One region of the Bacillus sp. z50 genome, then DNA from elsewhere that is predicted to be linked to it. Evidence: predicted binding sites of a transcription regulator. Region 1 holds the regulator's gene; each other region holds the start of a gene.

The links. The regulator LexA, encoded in region 1, represses DNA repair genes until DNA is damaged. The targets are predictions, from matches to a motif close to CGAACATATGTTCG.
Region 2: recA (recombinase RecA) is a predicted target of LexA. The motif match lies at 1,791-1,804, and genes of this name have one in related genera.
Region 3: parE (DNA topoisomerase IV subunit B) is a predicted target of LexA. The motif match lies at 1,919-1,932, and genes of this name have one in related genera.
Region 4: AC4G3N_RS13265 (YhjD family protein) is a predicted target of LexA. The motif match lies at 1,602-1,615, and genes of this name have one in related genera.

Annotation. Positions count from the first base shown of each region.
Region 1 is NZ_JBZFQL010000002.1:7,065-10,281, forward strand. It holds gene AC4G3N_RS05860 (DUF896 domain-containing protein) at 1-191, opposite strand, end outside; gene AC4G3N_RS05865 (YneB family resolvase-like protein) at 268-918, opposite strand; gene yneA (cell division suppressor protein YneA) at 988-1,311, opposite strand; gene lexA (transcriptional repressor LexA) at 1,465-2,091, shown strand; gene AC4G3N_RS05880 (helicase-related protein) at 2,287-3,217, opposite strand, start outside.
Region 2 is NZ_JBZFQL010000002.1:320,208-323,424, reverse strand. It holds gene pgsA (CDP-diacylglycerol--glycerol-3-phosphate 3-phosphatidyltransferase) at 1-354, shown strand, start outside; gene AC4G3N_RS07380 (competence/damage-inducible protein A) at 398-1,645, shown strand; gene recA (recombinase RecA) at 1,904-2,947, shown strand.
Region 3 is NZ_JBZFQL010000001.1:21,390-24,606, reverse strand. It holds gene parE (DNA topoisomerase IV subunit B) at 1-1,852, opposite strand, end outside; gene AC4G3N_RS00110 (CoA-binding protein) at 2,190-2,600, opposite strand; gene plsY (glycerol-3-phosphate 1-O-acyltransferase PlsY) at 2,772-3,217, shown strand, end outside.
Region 4 is NZ_JBZFQL010000004.1:136,858-140,074, forward strand. It holds gene abc-f (ribosomal protection-like ABC-F family protein) at 1-476, opposite strand, end outside; gene AC4G3N_RS13255 (RAxF-45 family protein) at 606-725, opposite strand; gene AC4G3N_RS13260 (TVP38/TMEM64 family protein) at 825-1,436, opposite strand; gene AC4G3N_RS13265 (YhjD family protein) at 1,649-2,023, shown strand; gene AC4G3N_RS13270 (competence protein ComK) at 2,036-2,632, opposite strand; gene AC4G3N_RS13275 (IDEAL domain-containing protein) at 2,891-3,121, shown strand.

The sequences.
Region 1 (3,217 bases):
GGTGTGACATCCTTACCTTCTGGATCGATAATTGTCAAACCTTCAACCGTATTTCTCATTGAGGTACGAAAGGTTTCCAAATACTCTTTCCTCAGAAGAGATTGTTCAGTGGCTTCTTCTTTTGTAAGGCCAACTGTTTTTGATTTCTTAGATAATTCATTAATTCTTTTAATTTTATGCATTGGCAGCATGGTATTGCTCCTTCTATATAAAATATAAGTAGATATTGTCATCGTATAGAAAAACTGCGTAATTTTCAAGAATGAACTATTGATTAGTATTCTTTTTCATATATTCTGAATATCTTCGATGAATGGTGGCTTTTGAGAGATCATAGCCTTTTCTGTTTAAATTCTCCGTAATTTCAGCAAATGTTAATCCTTTAATACGCAGCTCAATAACCTCCTGTAAAGGTACCTCTGACCTTTCTCTTCCGCCTCCAAGATGTTGATTTGCTAAATTTCTTTGTGGTTTATATCCATTTTCAATTGCTCGTTTCATCCCTCTTCTGATTTTACTGTTTTGTAATTTTCGCTGATATTCCTCTACTATACTGATGATTTGCAAAAGCATGGCATCTGTTTCAGAAACCTCAAGCTCACCATTATGAGTAACCGTATATAATTTAACCCCTTCTTTATAGATGCAATGTAATAGAGCAATCTTGGCATTTCCTCTGCCCAGTCTTGTTTCATCCTGAATCAAGAGACCCTCGATTTCTCTATTTTTCATTTTTTCCAGCAAGATTAGAATGCCTTCTCGTTCTAAATCATATCCACTGGCTTGTTCTTTCTCGATTATTACCACCTCGAACCCCTTTATGGCAGCCAGTCTTGTTAACTCCTGCTCCTGCCTTTCCAGTGATGTTTCCTGTGAACTTTTATCTGTGCTGACTCTGCAATAAATTCCAACCTTCATTTTCTCTCACCATTCTTCTTTACATATAGATAAGGCCGGGAAACATTCCCGACCTTACTGATTATATAGTTATTTATCAGAATCTGCTAAGTGTAGCATTTCTGTATTTTCGTTCATTTTCTTTACAGGAATCACAATCGTTTGCCCTTCCTTTAAATGATTAATGTGCAAGTCATTATGTTCCTGAACCCAAGAGACAAATTCAGTCTGTGTCATTTCGTTGCCGTCAAAACGTTCAGCCATATCCCAAACTGTATCTCCTTTTTTAACCGTGATTTGTTGATAATCGTCTTTTGGTGCTTCAATATTTGTTACTATCATTGTAGTTATTAATAAGAAAAGACCTATAAAAAACAAGATTGAATAATTATAAGAAGTCCATAATTTTTTCATAAATAAACCCCCATCGAATGTATGTTCGTTTAATATAAATCAAGTATAAACCGAACAAACGTTTTGTGTCAATACAAAAAACGAACTTATGTTTGTACTGTTAAACAGGAAATGATATACTAAAAACAAGAAAAGCTAAAAGAGGTGCGGGAGATGACTACTAAATTATCCAAACGGCAACAGGATATTTTGCTATATATTAAAGAAGAAGTAAAAACGAAGGGCTATCCGCCTTCCGTTCGAGAAATTGGCGAAGCAGTCGGACTGGCTTCAAGTTCCACGGTTCATGGTCACTTAGCGCGATTGGAAAGCAAAGGACTCATCAGACGAGATCCTACCAAACCACGTGCTATTGAAATCCTGGATATGGATCCACATGACCATATTCCAAAAACAAATTCAGTTAATGTACCATTAATCGGGAAAGTAACTGCAGGGCAGCCTATTACAGCTATCGAAAATATAGAAGAATACTTCCCTCTGCCTGAGCATATGGCTCCTGCCGATGAAAATGTGTTTATGCTAGAAATTATGGGCGACAGTATGATTGAAGCTGGAATACTTAACGGTGACTATGTAATTGTTCGCCAGCAGCATACAGCAAACAACGGTGAAATTGTCGTAGCCATGACTGAAGATGATGAAGCTACCGTTAAACGTTTCTTTAAAGAAGATACTCATTTCCGTCTGCAGCCTGAAAATTCTATGCTCGAGCCTATCATTCTACAAAATGTCAGCATCCTTGGCAAAGTGATCGGGTTATACAGAAATATTCAATAAGAACGTTGGGACCGGCTTTCAGCCGGTTCTACTTTTGTGTTTAAAATCTATTATCTCTATTAAACTTATGCATTTAAGAATTGGCATATTCCATTTTATAAATAGATTAATACTTTTATTTATCTCGTTGTTTACATAATATTATTATGTGATACAAAAAAGCTTGCAACCATTTTGATTGCAAGCTTGAAGGTCCTATATATCCCATCCTTTGTAATAGTATCTTGATCGTTTACTCTCTTCATAACACGACTGGCAAATAGCAAATGGATAATTCCAACTTAACGGCTTATTGCATGACCGACACTTTGTTTGATATTTTTTAACCCCTTTTCTTAACTGATTATGTGCATCTGAACTGATTTCTTCTCTTACTCGCTCCCAATAGACCGTTTCACTTCTTCGATCTAATTTATACAAAAACAATAAATGCAATCCTACTGATTTATAAGATAATTCAAGTTCATCCAAGGAATCTTTCTTTATTAAAGGCTCTCTCAATTCTCTTCTATCCACAATGGCTTTCATATTATAGAGCCATTGATTAACGAGGCTCTCCTCATTCGCTGAAAAAGGTAAATGCAGAAAACCGTATAAATCAGTTATCGACATTCGTCCTTCTATTTGTTCATGGCGAATTAAATGATATAAAGCTTTTTCCTGAGTAAGCGGTGCTTTTGTTGTGCCGGAAGGATTTTTAAATTCATCCCATAATTCAAAGAATTGATCAAAACTCGAGTGATAACGTTTAAAACGTTCAAATACACCCTGTGTAGGTGCTATTGTAAATGTATTGATCGGCCGGTCTTCACCATTTAACAACCGTTTCATTAAACCAATTTGATCAGTAAATGCCACTCTTCCTTCATTATATATACCTTTACGGCCGGCACGGCCCGCTAACTGCTTTACTTCCTGGGAGGTTAATAAACGCCTTCTCGTGCCATCAAATTTATCATTTTCCAGAAAAACGACCCGCCTAATCGGTAGATTGAGCCCCATCCCGATAGCATCTGTAGATACAATCACTCGCGTCTCCCTGTTAATGAACCTCTGAATTTGTTTAGCTCTTGTCTCAGGAGGCATACTTCCATAGATTATACTTACTTTATGGCCGTTTCTCTCC
Region 2 (3,217 bases), 310 kb from region 1:
CTTGATCCGTTGGCAGATAAACTTCTTGTATCTGCAGCATTAATTATCCTTGTAGGATACGAGTTGGCCCCTGCTTGGATTGTTATTTTAATTATCAGCCGTGAATTTGCGGTAACAGGTCTTCGCCTGGTTCTAGCCGGTGAAGGTGAAGTGGTTGCAGCGAATCAATTGGGTAAAATTAAAACATGGACTCAAATCATAGCTATAGCTGCATTACTATTGCATAATCTACCATTTGCGTGGATTAATTTCCCGTTTGCTGATATAGCTCTTTACGTAGCCTTATTCTTTACTCTATGGTCTGGCTGGGATTACTTTGCTAAGAATAAACATGCGTTTTTAAATTCTAAATAAGGGTATCATTCTAAATATAACTTGTTAAATGGCGGGTGACAGAATGAATGCAGAATTAATAGCGGTAGGCTCTGAGTTATTACTTGGACAGATTGCAAATACCAATGCTCAGTTTATATCAAAAAGCCTGGCAGAGATAGGTATTAACGTATATTACCATACAGTAGTTGGGGATAATCCTGTACGATTAAAAAAGGCTATTGAAATTGCAGAATCCCGAGCAAATCTCATAATATACACTGGTGGGTTGGGACCAACAAAGGATGATATAACAAAAGAAGTTGTAGCTGCCCATATAGGTAAAACATTAATAACAGACCAAAAAGCTATGGAAAATATTGAAGAATATTTCAAGAAAATAAAACGGGTGATGACAGAAAACAACCGGAAGCAAGCATTGGTTATTGGAGGATCGGAAGTATTCCCTAATCAAAATGGAATGGCTCCCGGAATGGTTGTGTCTCATGGGGATATTCTTCACATTTTATTACCAGGTCCTCCAAGTGAAATGCAGCCAATGCATCAAAATTTTGCAGTTCCTTATCTTTTGAGATTAATGGACAGGGTGGAGCGTATAGATTCCCGAGTCCTCCGTTTCTTTGGTATTGGGGAATCACAGCTTGAAACAGAAATAGAAGATTTACTGGATCAGCAAAGTAATCCGACAATAGCGCCTCTTGCCTCAGATGGAGAGGTAACTCTTCGTATTACAGCTAAACATGAATCTATTGAAGAAGCTGACAAACTATTAAAAGAGACAGAAGAAAAAATTCTTTCGCGTGTGGGAGAATATTTTTACGGATATGATGATGCGACTATTATGACTGAACTTATCAATCTTTTAAAAGAAAATGAGCTTACAATATCGGCAGCAGAAAGCTTAACCGGCGGAATGTTTCAGGAAAAAATGACGGATATACAGGGAGCCGGTTTAATCCTTAAGGGCGGTATTGTTGTTTATACCAATGAAGCAAAGGAAAAGCTTTTGAAGGTCGAACAATCAACCATCGACCAATATGGAGTTGTCAGTGAGCAATGTGCTATGGAAATGGCTGATAATATTAAAGCCATGCTCCAATCTGATATTGGGATTAGTTTTACTGGAGTAGCTGGACCAGATGAATTGGAAGGTCATCCGGTAGGGACTGTTTATATCGGTATAGCCATTTCCGGTCAGAAAACGTACGCAAAGAGATTGGACTTAGGCGGTATGCGTGAGGTTAATCGGGTAAGAAGCATGAAGTATGGCTGTCATTTTCTTATCCGAAAGTTGAGAGAGTTATATGCATAATAGAAAACCCCAACTTATATGGTTGGGGATTTCTATTGTTTATAAAATTGAGATAATTTTAGTTTTACTTTAATTACTGCTAAAAGCATTCTGTTTGCTAGAGAGTTTCTTTAAATTTATTAGCAAAATTACCATTAAAACAATACGAATAAATGTTCGCTTTTTTACTTGTTAAATGGGGACAGATGAGGTATAGTATAAATAAGTTCTAAATTATACATGTAATGTTTTTATATAGATATGGGGAGGAAATAAACTGTGAGTGAACGTCAAGCTGCGCTCGATATGGCGCTAAAACAAATTGAAAAGCAATTTGGTAAAGGTTCAGTAATGAAGCTGGGGGAAAGAGCAGACAGAAAGGTTTCTACCATTCCAAGTGGTTCGCTTGCTCTTGATTCAGCCCTCGGTGTGGGTGGATATCCAAGAGGTAGAATAATTGAGATTTATGGACCGGAGAGTTCCGGTAAAACGACAGTAGCTTTACATGCAATTGCTGAAGTACAGGCACAGGGTGGACAAGCAGCATTTATTGATGCAGAACATGCTTTAGATCCGGCATATGCACAAAAGCTTGGCGTAAATATAGATGAATTATTACTTTCCCAACCAGATACAGGTGAACAGGCATTGGAAATTGCTGAGGCGCTTGTACGAAGTGGTGCAATTGATATTATCGTTGTTGACTCAGTGGCTGCTTTAGTACCAAAAGCTGAGATTGAAGGTGAAATGGGAGATTCTCATATGGGTCTACAAGCCCGTTTAATGTCTCAGGCTCTTCGTAAACTTTCTGGATCCATTAATAAATCTAACACCATAGCAATCTTTATCAACCAAATCCGTGAGAAGATTGGTGTTATGTTTGGTAACCCAGAAACAACTCCAGGTGGTCGTGCTCTTAAGTTCTATTCTACGGTTCGCCTTGAAGTAAGACGTGCAGAACAACTGAAACAGGGAAATGATATTGTAGGGAACAGGACTAAAGTAAAGGTTGTTAAAAATAAAGTGGCTCCACCTTTCAAAGTGGCAGAACTTGATATTATGTATGGTGAGGGTATTTCCAAAGAAGGAGAAATCATCGACATTGGTTCTGAATTGGATATTATTGAAAAGAGTGGGTCTTGGTACTCATATAATGGAGATCGCTTAGGACAGGGAAGAGAGAATGCGAAGCTCTTCTTAAAAGAAAATCCAGATGTTCGGGATGAAATTTCCATTAAAATCCGCTCAGCCTATGGATTAAACGGTGAAGCGAAAGTGGTTGAAGCAGCAGAGGAAATGGATAAATTTGATTTACCTGAATAAGTAGTTTGTAATGGGCAAACCTGATTATGGGTTTGCTCTTTCTATAGGTGGGCCTCAGGGTGTGTTTTATTATAAATTTAGCTGTTTCTGAAGAGAATCATGAAAGAAATAATATTTAGGTAGTATTGTGACTGGCAGAGTATGATCAATCAGTAAGTGTTGTTTGAGAAAAATCTATAACTTTATTAGAAAAGATGCGAAAAACAAATAATTTCTTCGGCTTTTGTACTTTTACTCAACTTAATGGGAAGCGGCTGTCTTAAAGTGGAG
Region 3 (3,217 bases), on a different contig from region 1:
TATCACCCATTAATGTGGTAATCCGTCTCTCTGCCCGTGCCGCATCATCAATGCATACACGGATCAAGGTACGTTGTTCTGGATCCATAGTCGTCTCCCATAGCTGGTCTGCGTTCATCTCTCCAAGACCTTTGTATCGCTGAAGCATGTATCCTTTTCCAACCTTTTTAATGGTACCTTCTAATTCATCATCATCCCAAGCATATTCTATAACTTCTCTTTTACCGCTTCCTTTACTAACTTTATATAAAGGAGGTAAGGCGATGAATACTTTACCATGTTCAATTAATGGTTTCATATAACGATAAAAGAAGGTAAGCAATAATACTTGGATATGGGCGCCATCCGTATCAGCATCGGTCATAATGACGACTTTATCATAATTGATATCCTCGATGGAGAAATCGGATCCTACTCCACCACCGACAGCATGAATAATTGTGTTTATTTCTTCATTTTTAAAAATATCTTCAAGCTTAGCTTTTTCTGTATTAATAACTTTACCGCGTAAAGGCAAAACAGCCTGGAACCTTCGATCACGCCCTTGTTTGGCAGACCCTCCGGCAGAATCTCCTTCGACGAGGTATAGTTCATTCTTCAATGGATTGCGGGACTGCGCCGGTGTAAGTTTTCCTGAAAGCAACGCTTCCGATTTCTTGCGTTTTTTACCGCTGCGTGCATCTTCTCTTGCTTTTCGGGCTGCTTCTCTGGCCTGAGCCGCTTTAATCGACTTACGGACCAAGGATGTCGCAATATCGGCATTTTCCATTAAATAATAAGATAATTTTTCAGATATAACAGAATCTACCGCAGAACGGGCATCACTGGTACCAAGTTTACTTTTTGTCTGTCCTTCAAATTGTAATAATTCTTCTGGAATTCTTACAGAAATGATAGCAGCCAATCCTTCGCGGATATCTGAACCATCCAGGTTTTTGTCCTTTTCTTTCAGCAAACCGGATTTACGTGCATACTCATTAAAGGCACGTGTAACAGCAGTTTTCATTCCTACTTCATGAGTTCCGCCATCTTTTGTTCTGACATTATTGACGAATGATAAAATATTTTCCGAATATCCATCATTAAATTGAAAAGCAAAATCAACCTCAATATCAGAATGAGTCCCCTCAAAGCTTACAACAGGATGCAATGTATCTTTTTCTTCATTTAGGTAAGAAACAAATGCCTCAATCCCATTCTCATAATAATAAACATCTTTTTCATCCGTACGTAAGTCATGTAATTCAATTTTTAAACCTTTTAATAAAAAGGCAGATTCGCGTAAGCGTTCACTTAAGGTTTCACGATTGTAAACAATGGTAGAGAAAATACTCTCATCCGGTTTAAAATGAATGGTTGTTCCAGTTTGGTTGGTTTTACCAATTTTCTCTAAAGTCGTTACAGGTTTTCCGCCATTTTCAAAACGCTGTTCATAAATAAAACCATCACGCTTAATGGTAACAACAAGCCATTCTGATAAAGCATTTACGACCGATGCACCAACCCCATGTAAACCACCGCTCGTCTTATAGCCACCCTGACCAAATTTTCCTCCTGCATGAAGGATGGTTAGAATAACCTCCGGAGTCGGTTTACCCATTTTATGCATTCCAGTAGGCATCCCTCTACCTTTATCCATTACACTGATGCTATTATCTTTATGAATTTTTACAATAATTTCGTCCCCATGTCCGGCCAATACTTCGTCCACGGAGTTATCAACGATTTCATAAACGAGATGATGCAGGCCTCGTGTGTCTGTGCTTCCGATATACATTCCCGGTCGTTTACGGACAGCTTCTAATCCTTCAAGTACCTGGATGGCATCTTCGTTATAGTCAATAGGTTTTATATTTTTTGCCACTTATGTACCCCTCTCTTTACGTTACAACTTCTATTATATACATATTCTTAAACAAGAACAAATGTTCTTGATAGTATAAACAGCACACTAAAGCTCTATTGCTCTATTTTTACAGATTATTTTTCGTTTCGCAAATAAAGTTTAGATAAAGGTTATGTATACGAGACATCCCGGCTTCCAGTCCCTGTAAAAAACAAATAAAATAAGTCCCTGTATCTTAATTATGGTATCATCTTCGGTGTTTTTACAACTATTAGTTTTTATTACCTACAACATTATAAAACCACCAATGAGCTATTTACGAGCAATTGGTGGCCATTTTTTATTATTTAGTTAATGCATGCTCCACTTTTATGCAACGGTCCATAATGACGGTGTAATCCTTGTCCTTTAGCATTTGGAAGGCCTCTTCATCAATAACTCCCAGCTGTGTCCAAAATATATCGGCATCGATTTCCAAAAATTCCTTAGCCAGATCCATTACATATTCAGATCGGCGAAAAACATTGACAATATCTACATGCCCTTCAATATCCTTCAATGTCGCAACCGCCTTTACACCCAAAACACTATCCACTGAAGGATTGACCGGGATAATTTCATATCCATTATCCTGCATGGCCTTAGATACCATGTAAGATGTCCGTTCCGGATTATCAGAAAGACCAACGACAGCTATTCGTTTCGCTTTTTTTAAGAGGAGACCAATTTCATCTCTGCTTGGATTTTCTATCATGAATATAGCCCCTTTCAATAATAAAATTTATCCTTATGTATACCCATAGGCTATTATAGAATAAACGGTCAGCTCAGAATAGGGAAGTTAATAAAAATAATTTTTTTATTTTCTTTTTGCAGGTACATGTTAAAATATATTAACCAGTAGTGTAAGAAAGGAACTGTTTATATGTTATATTTTTTGTTTATATTGGCCTATTTGCTAGGTTCAATACCTTCAGGCTTAATTATAGGAAAAGTTTTTTATAACACTGATATACGTGAGCATGGCAGCGGAAACTTAGGAGGAACCAATACATTCCGGACACTTGGGAAAAAAGCCGGAATTATCGTTACAACTATAGATATCTTAAAAGGTACTTTGGCCACCTTATTGCCATACATATTTAATATACAAGCTGATCAATGGCCAAGTTGGATTGCTATTCCGTTGATATGCGGCTTATTGGCAGTTATCGGCCATATGTACCCTATATTTGCCGGATTCAGAGGCGGTAAAGCTGTAGCTACATCCGGAGGTATTTTGCTCGGATACGATCCACTTTTATTTGTGATTCTAGTTGCATGCTTTTTTGTATTCTTATACCTAACTAAAATCGTGTCCTTATCTTCTAT
Region 4 (3,217 bases), on a different contig from region 1:
CGTTTATCGAGCATCAAATCGAGCATCAGCCCATTGGCTATCTTCATAATCGTGCTATCCATCTCATAGCCACCAAGCCGTTCAAACTGCTCCTGAACTTCTCCATACTGTTCTATACTGCGAGCCAATGAGCTATCATTGGTCTCAGTAGCCATACTATGTTCTAATTTATCCAGTCTCTCCTTCAGCTCAATCATATGGCCAAAAGCAGATTGCAAGCATTCATATACCGTGATGCCGTCAGTAAAGTCAGGGATTTGTGACAGCAAGCCTATTGCTGCACCCTTTTTAATGTGAATAGCCCCCTCATCAATTGTTTCGACGCCTGCTATCATTTTTAGAATTGTTGATTTCCCACAGCCATTCCGACCGACGAATCCAACTCGTTCTCCTTCCTTGATCTCAAACGTAATATTTTCAAATAGCTTTGTTCCGCCATAGTTTTTTTCAATTTGCTGTACACTGCATACAATCATGTGTATGAACCCCTCTCATGCTCATACCCTGTACATGAAAAAAAGCCATAGGAAAGTCGATATAAGACTTCCCCATGGCTTTTGAATTCCTATTTTATCAAGGGTATAGAGACTTATTATCGTTCTTTTTCATATGAAATTTCCTGAAAAGGGCAGACTACCCCCTTGGCGAAATTGCACATGAAAAATGGCACGGATCAATGACAAGTTTTCAAGCCATTGCAAACATACCTTCACAGAACGATTCATCTCTACACCTCCTTTAATGGAATAATTTAGTTATAATTATAAACTTTCAGTCAACTATTAACAACTGCTTTTTTCACTCTTCACAGATATCCTTCCATTCTACGAATGGTCCTTCTGTTCCACCCGATTCAAACGGATTTCTACTTGTTTGCCTACTAGCCATAAAAGGAAAATGACGATACCAACAATAATACTTTTTACTGGTTCGCGAATTAAAGACATAATGTCATGGCCAATATAACTAATAGTAAAGATCATGACCAATTTCCCTGCAAAGACAGCAAGCATATATTGTTTTGGACTAATGTCAGATAATCCGCAAACTATATTTACGATCGCGGAAGGAGTGAATGGGAAACAAAGCAAGATAAACAACGGGCCAAATCCATGATGATTGATCCAGAGCATCGCTTTTTGCACAGCCGAATGTCTATGTAAAAATGAAAGGGCTTTTTTCTTTCCATATTTTCTGGACAAATAAAACACAACCATCGCACCAGCGACAGCACCTGTCCAGGAGAGAAGAAATCCAATCCATAAGCCAAAAGCATTGGCATTAGCCGTCACAAAAACAAACAAAGGCAAAAAAGGAAGGAACGCTTCAACAAACGGGAGCAACAATCCCGGAATGGGACCTAAGTTTCTATAATCACTTATTAATTCGGCTAAATGCTCCAATGTTAGCCATTCTGTTAACCAATTAAGATCCATAGTCTCTCCTCACAAACAAATAACAAATTCAGTCCATACTATATAAATATCCCCATATACATTAGATTGAAACAATCCTTACCCCTATTATATCAGATTGCTGTAAGGAGAGAATTAGTTAGAAAATAAACTTGTCAAAAATGTGAAAAGCGATTATTCTATATAAGAACATACGTTCGTTTTTTTACAGACATTGAAAGGACGCGATTTACATGACCCGCATCCCTACAGAAGAGCGCAATATAATGGAAAAAGCGATCTATCTACCCATGGTCCTCACCGTACTTGCCCGAGACCTTCAAGTGGTAAAAGCATCGCCCCTTAAATTAAAACAACCATACATATTATTAATTGATGAAACCATGAAACAGGTCCAAGCAGAATTGAAGCAAGCAAGCCACTATATGAGGACACATCAACTCAAAGTGGAAGAAACAAAAAGAGACGAATCATTCACCTCCTTTTTATTTCTGTATAAAGGCTATGAGGAATACCATAATTATTTCAATCCCCGTATTCGAAATAAAGTACAGGAATTACTGGAGTATTATTTTTTGAAGCAGTGGACTGACCAACTGAAAAATTAACAGCAATAAGTTTCATCGACCTTCCTTATAACTATTTGATGAATGCATTAAACCATGCTTTGCTTGGAAATCCGAATTCCTATCATTAACTTGCATGGCGTTATATAAATAATGTGTCTTTCGCTCCGTCTCTGCTAAGGTTTGAAGCAGCTTCGACTTCAGCATTGCAGTTCTGAGCATCTGGTTTTCAATGATACTATATGAAACTGGAACAACGATAGATTGCTTATTATGAAAATTAATTTGGGTTTTAGTCGCGTCAATCTTAACTCTGGATACAATGTGTTCATAAGAAAGCCAAATACATGATTCTTTTGCAGGAGATGTAGTAGGAAAAAAGAATAATCGATTAGCCGGTTCTAACGATATCGGCACTTTATGCGAGATACCGAGGAGCTTTTTCGTCGACTGGCACCTCCCAGGATAATCAGCCCCAAAATAATCACAGCTGGATTTTACTACTTCCGATGGCCTAAAAGGTACTAAAATTTCTTCATCAAATTCAATCACTTTAGAATACGTTTTCGATCCGTATTCTACTGGAACAACAGCAAATGTAAATGGACTTATTTCGTAATCCTCTCTCCTGGTAATCACGTTCTTTTCCATAGCTTCCTCCTTATAAATCCTGCAATTAAACTACAATTTCAATATAACATAATATTTTAAAATAATTGGTTTATTCACCAAAATTTCAATTTTAACCCAGAACCCCCATGATTGTTACGGTTAATTCATTTTATATTCTGGGTATATGATAAATAACTATTTCAAACTACCAAAGTAAATTTTCTGAATAATTTAAATATTTAGTTGATTTTTCTTTTCATCTGACTTATAATAAAAAAAAGCAACGGGGGGATATCCATGAATCACGAAAAAGCAAATACAGATATCGTAAAAGCTGTTGATGTGACTGTTGACCAGGGGACCATGGAAGATCTACTGATGGATATGATGATTTACGAAGCTCAACTAACCCATGCACATAGGAAACTGAAAGAAGAAATCGATCATGCCTTGGACAATAAGGACAAAGAAGCATTTATGAAACTTTCCGCCGAGCTAATTGAATTGGAGAAAAACTTTGGGAATTAATTCAAACAACTTGTAACGAATAAATTCGGTGTATAAACAAAATCACAGAGCGAGGATCATTTAATCCCGCCCTGTGATTTTCTTGTTTTCACTCTT